Regions from separate parts of the Bacillus sp. OTU530 genome, predicted to be linked through region 2. Evidence: riboswitches for the same ligand, from Rfam matches in the RefSeq annotation. Region 2 holds a riboswitch; each other region holds the start of a gene.
The links. Region 2 has a riboswitch for S-adenosylmethionine ahead of AAHB12_RS00050 (methionine biosynthesis PLP-dependent protein). Riboswitches for the same ligand answer to the same signal wherever they lie in the genome.
Positions count from the first base shown of each region.

Region 1: it holds a riboswitch for S-adenosylmethionine, as region 2 does, so the genes downstream of both, metK (methionine adenosyltransferase) here and AAHB12_RS00050 (methionine biosynthesis PLP-dependent protein) in region 2, are expected to answer to the same signal.
Region 3: it holds a riboswitch for S-adenosylmethionine, as region 2 does, so the genes downstream of both, AAHB12_RS17535 (PLP-dependent transferase) here and AAHB12_RS00050 (methionine biosynthesis PLP-dependent protein) in region 2, are expected to answer to the same signal.

Region 1 covers NZ_JASATP010000043.1:28,152-31,312, reverse strand. Annotated here, with positions in the region: gene metK (methionine adenosyltransferase) at 497-1,696, opposite strand; SAM riboswitch class I at 1,839-1,948, opposite strand; gene pckA (phosphoenolpyruvate carboxykinase (ATP)) at 2,251-3,161, shown strand, end outside.
Region 2 covers NZ_JASATP010000001.1:7,589-10,749, reverse strand. Annotated here, with positions in the region: gene AAHB12_RS00055 (bifunctional homocysteine S-methyltransferase/methylenetetrahydrofolate reductase) at 1-426, opposite strand, end outside; SAM riboswitch class I at 733-845, opposite strand; SAM riboswitch class I at 1,063-1,175, shown strand; gene AAHB12_RS00050 (methionine biosynthesis PLP-dependent protein) at 1,252-2,364, shown strand; gene metC (cystathionine beta-lyase) at 2,361-3,161, shown strand, end outside.
Region 3 covers NZ_JASATP010000023.1:61,089-64,249, forward strand. Annotated here, with positions in the region: gene AAHB12_RS17530 (SH3 domain-containing protein) at 1-454, opposite strand, end outside; SAM riboswitch class I at 1,191-1,296, shown strand; gene AAHB12_RS17535 (PLP-dependent transferase) at 1,410-1,610, shown strand; gene metA (homoserine O-acetyltransferase MetA) at 1,591-2,496, shown strand; gene AAHB12_RS17545 (homoserine dehydrogenase) at 2,626-3,161, shown strand, end outside.

The sequences.
Region 1 (3,161 bases), on a different contig from region 2:
TATCCGAATGCACTTGTCATTCTGCTGTTGCTCTCTAGTTTATAGCTGTGTATCATATATCCTCGTATCATACATCCTTTGTATTTGTACTTTATGTACAACAGAATGCATAATTCTTTCATGTTCGGATCCTTTGGAGGTAGTCCAAACCACCCCGCTTAAGAATACACTCAGACAAAGCAGCCAAAACAAACACGCAATTTTATTAATCATTGCAGTCCATCCTTCCTTTCCCCTTTACACTGGTTATGCTCCACAAAGGGAACGAACAGAAAATGCATCTGCAGGCTTATTGTTTGAGGAAAAGAAACGATGCACTCATTCCTTTTTTTCACAACTACAGGGAACCGAACAGCCCGTGTTGATCGTGTAGCTGATTGACGTAGCTCTACTTATACTGTATTCCTAAAATTTCCGGCTACGTCTCACTTCTAGCCGGAAATTTATACTTTTTCAAATAAAAAAGACCCATGCGCTGCATAGATCTTTTTCATGATTATACCCCTGCTTGCTGACGAAGCGTATCAGCTTTGTCTATACGCTCCCAAGTAAGGTCAAGCTCGTTGCGGCCAAAGTGACCGTACGCTGCTGTTTTCTTATAAATCGGGCGACGTAAATCAAGCATTTTAATGATACCTGCTGGACGAAGGTCAAAATTTTTACGAATCAAATCAACCAATACATCCTCAGACACTTTTCCTGTTCCAAATGTATCAACAGAAATAGATACTGGCTGCGCTACACCAATCGCGTATGCAAGCTGTACTTCCGCTTTATCCGCAAGCCCTGCTGCTACGATGTTTTTCGCAACGTAACGAGCGGCATATGCTGCAGAACGGTCTACCTTTGTAGGATCCTTACCGGAGAACGCACCGCCGCCATGGCGAGCATACCCGCCGTATGTATCAACAATGATTTTACGGCCTGTTAAACCAGCATCCCCTTGCGGTCCACCGATTACGAAGCGGCCTGTTGGGTTAATAAAGTATTTTGTATTCTCATCAACAAGCTCAGCTGGAACAACTGGCTTAATTACATATTCTTTAAGATTACGCTCGATTTGCTCATGCGTTGCTTCTGGATGGTGCTGCGTGGAAATAACGATTGTATCAACGCGAACCGGCTTTCCATTTTCATCGTATTCAACCGTTACTTGTGTTTTACCGTCCGGACGAAGGTACGGTAATGTATCATCCTTGCGCACTTCTGTTAAACGGCGGGATAACTTGTGTGCAAGAGAGATTGGAAGAGGCATAAGCTCTTTCGTTTCGTTACATGCAAAACCAAACATTAAACCTTGGTCACCAGCACCGATTGCTTCGATTTCTTCGTCAGACATAGAGCCTTCACGCGCTTCCAGCGCTTTATCTACACCCGCTGCGATATCAGCAGACTGTTCATCGATAGAAGTTAATACCGCACATGTTCCAGCATCAAAGCCGTACTTTGCACGAGTATAGCCAATTTCACGGATTGTTTCACGAACGATTTTTGGAATGTCCACGTATGTAGAAGTTGTAATTTCACCAGCTACTAGCACTAAACCTGTTGTTACCGTTGTTTCACAAGCTACACGTGCGTTTGGATCGTTTGTTAAAATCGCATCCAAAATAGAATCTGAAATTTGGTCACAAATTTTGTCCGGATGCCCTTCGGTTACAGACTCGGACGTGAAAAGACGACGCTTGTTTGTCATTGGTAAACCTCCCCTAATCTATTATGTACGGAACTCATCCCTAAATTAAATTGTCATACGACATTCTTAAAATTCCCAAGAAAGCAAAATAAAAAACCTTTCCATCTGAGGAAAGGTTGAATGTGTCATTTCTTGCCTTTCACTCTTATCGTTCAAAGCATTGCTGCCTTGCATCAGGTTGAGCACCTTTACCTTTTCGGTCAGGTTGCTGGGCTTCATAGGGCCTGTCCCTCTGCCAGCTCGGGATAAGAGAGTATCCGTCTTAAAGCTATAGTATAGAAATAACACTACTTTGTCAATTCATTCCCCTTAAATTTCAGCAAAAAAATCCTGCTTATTATGTGTTGGTACATGTATTCTAAAACGAATAATAGTACACACCAATTCATCTAATAACATCTTGATCAATTTTTATAACAGGAAAAATCCCCAAAAAGTGTAAACACACAAACATAAACCAATAAATAGTATACACTATTTAAAACAATGTGTTATACTTTTTATGGGTAATGTGAGATATTTTTCTATAATTCAAACAAAGGATGGTTTTGATGATGAATACTGTGAATGTCCAAATCGGGTTAAATGAACTATTAAACGGAAGCAATGCACATGTTCAATTAAGCGTACCGCAATTGGTAGAAAAGGTTTTAATCCGAGAAGAAGGAAGCCTAACTTCAACAGGTGCTGTTTCTGTTTCAACCGGAAAATATACAGGGCGTTCTCCCAAGGACAAATTTATTGTCAGCGAAGCATCCGTCAAGGATAAAATTGACTGGGGCGTAGTGAACCAGCCAATTGCTGAAGAAACCTTTCACCACTTATACACAAAGGTACTGGAGCATTTAAGAGAAAAAGAGGAGCTTTTCGTATTCAAGGGCTTTGCTGGCGCAGACCGTAACTACCGCCTTCCCATCCAGGTTGTAAATGAATTCGCATGGCACAACTTATTTGCCCAGCAGCTATTCATCCGCCCGACAACACAGGAGCTTGCAAACCACGAAGCACAATTCACCATCGTGTCTGCTCCGACATTCAAAGCAGACCCAGCACTCGATGGAACAAAATCGGAGACATTCATTATCATTTCCTTTGAAAAGCGGATTGTACTGATTGGAGGTACAGAATATGCAGGAGAAATGAAGAAATCCATCTTCTCCATTATGAACTATTTACTTCCAGAGAAAGATATCCTTTCTATGCACTGCTCGGCCAATGTAGGGGAAGAAGGAGACGTTGCACTATTCTTTGGTTTATCCGGTACAGGAAAAACAACCTTGTCTGCCGATTCAAACCGTAAATTAATCGGTGATGATGAGCACGGTTGGTCTGACAACGGCGTATTCAATATTGAAGGCGGCTGCTATGCAAAATGCGTAAACCTATCCCGCAAGAAGGAACCTCAAATTTTCGACGCGATTACTTTCGGCTCTGTATTAGAGAATGTTGTGTTAGATGAGAATAC
Region 2 (3,161 bases):
TGTTTCAAGCAGGAGGCCGTCTATACCTTCTCCAAGCAAGGCATTCGCCTGCTCCACAAGCATAAATTCACGCTCTACGTCGTTAAGCGTAACGCCGCCGATATGCTTCATACCGCCGATTGTTCCAATTATCAACGTCTCTGCATTCGCTGCCCGTTTCGCATTTTGTACAGCTGCACGGTTGATGCGGGATACTTGATCTCCCAGACCATGCATACGAAGCTTGCCTTCGTTCGCTCCATACGTATTCGTTTGAATTACGTCCGCACCCGCTTCTACATATTGCCGATGAATATCGATAATACGCTCTGGATCTGTTACATTCAGCTCCTCAAAGCAGCTTTGCAGGCCACGCGAATATAAAAGTGTTCCCATCGCACCGTCACCAAGTACGACGCCTCCCTTTAATCTCTCTAACAACCTCATTCTCTTCCCCTTCTTTCTCTAATCAATGTATGTGTAGCTCCGTTCCCGGAAGGAAAATACTATAAGAAAAGCAGACGTGGTCCATCCCTGCTCCTGTAGCAAAACAACCCAAGCGGTTCGGCTGGAGTTAACTGACGGAAATACTCCTTAAGCTCTTCTCTGCTACCAGTGCTTTTGTTCTTACTAGTAGAAGGATTATTTTGCAAAAAGAAGCAGACCGCAATAGCTTGACAATACTCGAAACATATACTCTCGGATTTCAGTAAGAAACCCCCTCTTCAGACAGAAAGAGGGGGTTTGATGTCCCTCTTATCATCCAGAACAGATTCGTTCTGCAGGTGTTAGCACCGTTTCAAGCATACAAGCTTGAAGGTTGCCGGGCTTCATCGGGCCTTTCCCTCTGCCTCTCTCGATAAGAGCATTATATTTTCATCTAAGGTTATGATAACATAGAAACGGCATTATCGTCTTCATATAGCAAATCCCAATTTTCACTTAATTTAGCATGTGTACTGGAGTGAAGTCAATGGCATTTTTTGAAATCAAAGAATTTACGGAAGATTATAAAAAGGGAATTGATTTTTATACTGTATTTAGTATAAATTATATAAGGGACTTACAATTTTATAATTTTTTCTCTTATCAAGAGAGGTCGAGGGAACTGGCCTGACGACGCCTCAGCAACCATTAACATGCAGTTAAAAAGGTGCTAACTCCAACAAATTCTAACAGAATTTGAGAGATAAGAAGGTATTCTCACCGAGCACAAAGCCTTCTTTCACAACAAAGAAGGCTTTTATTGTTTATTAAAGGAGGAACTGCACTATGTATTCACAAGAAACGAAACTAGCTCAAATTGGAAACCGCAGCGAAACAGCTACAGGAGCGGTTAATCCGCCTGTTTATTTTTCTACTGCTTATCGTCATGAAGGAATTGGACAATCTACTGGCTTCGATTATATTCGCACAGGAAATCCAACAAGAAAAATTTTGGAGCGCGCCATCGCTGATCTAGAAGGCGGCGATCAAGGCTTTGCATGCAGCTCTGGCATGGCTGCGATTCTTGTTGTTCTCTCTCTGTTTAAAACAGGAGATGAAATGATTGTATCTAAGGATTTATACGGCGGAACGTACCGTTTATTTACAGAGCATGAAAACAAATGGGGTGTTCGCTTTAAGTATGTTGATACGCATAACCTAGCGGAAGTAGAAGCAGCAATTTCCGAGAACACAAAGGCTGTATTTGTGGAAACTCCTACCAATCCTTTAATGGAAGTAACTGATATCGCGGCTGTCGCGGAAATCACGAAAAAACATGATCTTCTTTTAATTGTAGATAACACATTCTATACGCCAGTGCTGCAACAGCCACTTTTACTTGGCGCAGATATTGTAATTCACAGCGGCACAAAGTATCTCGCTGGACATAACGATGTATTAAGCGGTTTGGTTGTAGCAAAAGGCGAGGAGCTATGTCAGCAAATTGGTTATTACCATAACGCATCCGGTGCTGTATTAAGCCCGTTTGATGCTTGGCTTGTGATTCGCGGAATGAAAACATTGGCTCTTCGTATGAAGCAGCACGAAGCAAACGCAAAAGCGATTGCGGCATTTTTAGAAGATGCTGAAGGCATTACAGATGTCTTATATCCAGGACAGGGCGGTATGCTTTCCTTCCGTGTAGCCGATGAAAGCTGGGTGAATCCACTCTTACAGTCCTTACAGCTTATTTCCTTTGCTGAAAGCTTAGGTGGTGTAGAAAGCTTGATGACCTATCCAGCTACACAAACACATGCGGAGATTCCAGAAGAAATTCGCTCTGCTCGCGGTGTTTGTAACCGCCTGCTTCGCTTCTCTGTCGGAATTGAAAGCGCAGAGGACCTCATTCAAGATTTAACGCAAGCTCTTGTCGCAGTGCGCGAAGGGGTGAAAGCATGACAAAGTACGAGCAAGATACACTGTTAATTCACAATGGCTTTAAATATGATGCAGGAACAGGGGCGGTCAGCGTCCCGATCTACAATTCCTCTACATTCCATCAGGTGGATGTAGACTCCTTTGGAAAATACGACTACAGCCGCTCCGGCAATCCGACGCGCGAGGTGCTGGAAGAAACAATCGCGCTTTTGGAAGGCGGCGTAAGAGGCTTTGCATTTGCATCCGGCATGGCGGCAATTTCGACTGCTTTTCTTCTCTTATCACAAGGAGACCATGTTGTGATTACTGAGGATGTATACGGCGGAACATTCCGTGTTGTAACAGAGGTGTTAACACGCTATGGCATCAGCCATACATTTGTTGATATGACTGATATAGCGCAGGTAGAGGCAGCAATCCAGCCGAATACAAAGGTCATCTATATGGAGACGCCTTCTAATCCGCTTTTGAAAATTACCGATATTCGCGCAATATGTGAACTTGCGAAAAAAGCCGGCGCGTTAACATTTGTAGATAATACCTTCTTAACGCCACTTTCGCAGAAGCCGCTTGAGCTAGGAGCCGATATTGTACTTCACAGCGCAACAAAGTTTCTTGCCGGACATAGTGACGTAATGGCAGGACTTGCAGTTGTAAAGGATGAAGAATTGGCAAAGCGCTTCTACTTTTTACAAAATGCGTTTGGCGCAATTCTTAGTCCACATGATTCCTGGCTTGTGCTGCGCGGCCTTAAAACACTTCATGTGCGTCTGCAGCACTCTGTTGCAGCAGCTGAGAAAATTGCCGAGTATTTACAA
Region 3 (3,161 bases), on a different contig from region 2:
TCAAGACGGTCGCGCCTGTATTTAGACGGTCATATAGCCAATGAATGTCAGCATTGTGCATACGAATACACCCGCCGGTAATCCATTTTCCAACAGAACTTTCATTATTATTGCCATGAATGGCGTATGTATCACCAGCTGTTCCATTTATGTTTAAACCCATCCAGCGATCTCCGAGCGGGTTATCTGGAGCGCCTCCTTTAATTCCCCTTGTATAGTATGGACGATTGGTAATTTTGTTTACAATGGTGAACTTTCCTGACGGGGTAGGGGTGCTGCTTTTGCCAGTTCCGACTGAAAATTCACGAACTAGACTTCCATTCTCATAAAGGGCAAGCTTGTTTGTTGCGGTATTAACAATTACTACTTGAGAAGATGTCGAGGCAGCTTGAGTCGGTTCTTGGGGGAGGAAAATAGCGAGCAGTAAGATAAGGCTAAACCATAAACGTTTCATAAGGAACCCTCCTAAACGTATGTATGGATAGATTACCGAGGCTTAGGATTATGTAGATTAATTGCAGAGACATGATTTTTTCTTCTTATGAGAAGAGTATATTCAATAGTCATTTAAAGACTTCCTTCTTTTTATTTGGATTATTTTGGTAAATGATAGAAAATTTGATCATTGATTAAAAATTCTATCTATTATAATATTTTCTTAAGTAAATAAAAGAAAACGGTAAACCTTTATAGAGGCAGGTATGTAGGAACGAGACGAATTTCAAACATTATTTCTTTATGTATAGAATTATTGATATTTTAGTTCGCAATCAAAGGTCCAGAGAATAATGGGGATAAAAAAGATTGAGAACCTTGAGCAAACGATGCCCTTGTTTGCTTTCTTTTTCACTGTAAGAAAGTATAGGTTTCCAGCTAGAAGCAAATTCGGTGTATTAGGAAACTTTAGGAACAAGGTGTAACCATACCCCTATCTTCGCCTAACGGATCGCTAATCAGCAAGTTTCTTTATATTAAGTAGAAGATGCCTAATATGTCGAATTCCAATCTCTCTATTGAGTTCATGACGGGATGATATAATAAAGAAGGTTAAGATGTGAGCAGTGATAGCTAATAGTTAGGACAGCGGTCATATTGACGATATGCAGTCTTTGATCACATCGTATAAGCCTTAAAAAACATGTTGACAGTACCAATTAATTTCGATACAATCAGCACTAATGAATGCATACGACTTATCAAGAACAGGCAGAGGGAACAGGCCCTATGAAGCCTTGGCAACAGCCGTCGAACGGAATTGTGCCAAATCCTGCAGGTATATTTCCTGAGAGATAAGAGAGGTATGAGCCGGATGATTTTGGACATAACTGCTTCTTTTACCTGCGGGGAAAAGGAGCAGTTTTTTTTTATACTTTTAAGAAAGTGTATATCGAGGAAAGAAGGGTGCGGGAATGGGAGAAGCATGGAAGCAAGAAACGATTCACCCGGCGAGCATAGCGCACTGCCAAACGGTTGAGGAGCAGCAGCTTCTTGCTGGAGTCAAACCGGACTTCATTCATTTGTCCATCGGTATTCAAGAGGTGGAAGAGTTAATTGCAGATTTATATCAAGCATTATCCGGAGGAAAAGAATATGCCTATCATCGTGAATAAAGACTTACCAGCTGGTAAAGTCCTGCAGAAGGAAAATATTTTTGTTATGACGAAGGAACGTGCGGAGCATCAGGATATCCGTGCGCTCAAGATTGCTATTTTGAATCTAATGCCGACAAAGCAGGAAACAGAAGCGCAGCTGTTACGCCTTCTTGGCAATACACCGCTGCAGGTTGACGTTCATCTGCTTCATATGGAATCACATACGTCAAAAAATGTGTCACAGGAGCATCTGACGAGCTTTTATAGAACGTTCAGCGAGGTAGAAGGAGAGAAATTTGACGGCTTCGTCATCACCGGAGCTCCGGTAGAGACGATGGAGTTTGAAGACGTGAATTATTGGGAAGAGCTAAAACGTATTATGGATTATACACAAACTCACGTAACATCCACTCTTCACATTTGTTGGGGTGCACAAGCTGGGATTTACTATCACTATGGCATTCCAAAATACCCGCTTGAAGAGAAAACCTTTGGTATTTTTGAGCATGAGGTACAGGTGCAGAATGTGCAGCTAATGCGCGGATTTGATGAATACTTTTGGGCTCCTCATTCGCGGCATACAGAAGTACGGAAAGAGGATATTATAAAAGTACCAGAGCTGAAGATTTTGGCAGAATCTGACGAAGCAGGTGTGCATATTGCCGCTGATGCTAAAGGGAAGAATATTTTTGTGTTCGGTCATAGTGAATATGGACGTGATACGTTAAAGAATGAATATGATCGTGATATAAGCAGAGGCTTAGAAATTGAGATTCCAAAAAATTATTATCGGGATAATGATCCAACTCAGAGCCCGATAGTGAAGTGGAGAAGTCATGGGAATTTGTTATTTTCCAATTGGCTCAATTATTATGTATACCAGGAAACACCATTCATTTTATGAAAGTGGTAACGTTTTCTTAGGGATAAAATTATAAAACGTATTCAGAATGTTGACAATATATTGTTTTTTACGACATGAAATTATATAATTGCACATAAATATCATTTTGTAAAAAAGGGGTGGACTATAGTGGAAGAAATTCGGGTTGGTTTACTAGGACTCGGCACAGTTGGCAGTGGGGTGGTCAAGATCATTAATGCTCATCAAGATCGCCTCATTCATCAAATCGGTTGTCCTGTCAAAGTTACGAAAATTTTAGTGAAGAACTTAGAAAAAGAAAGAGATGTCCAAATTACCCCTGATATGCTCACTAAGGATGCAACGGAAATCATCGACAATGAGAATATTGATATAGTTATTGAGGTAATGGGCGGACTTGAAGAAGCAAGAGCGCATATTTTACGCGCATTGCAAAATGGCAAGCATGTTGTGACAGCCAACAAAGACTTAATGGCTGTATATGGCACTGAGCTGCTTTCTGTAGCAAAGGAAAATCAATGTGATTTATTTTATGAGGCAAGTGTAGCTGGCGGTATCCCGATTCTTCGCACCATTGTGGACGGACTTTCCTCTGATCGAATTACGAAAATGATGGGAATTGTGAACGGAACAACAAACTTCATTTTGACAAAGATGTCAAATGAAGGAAGAGCATATGAGGATGT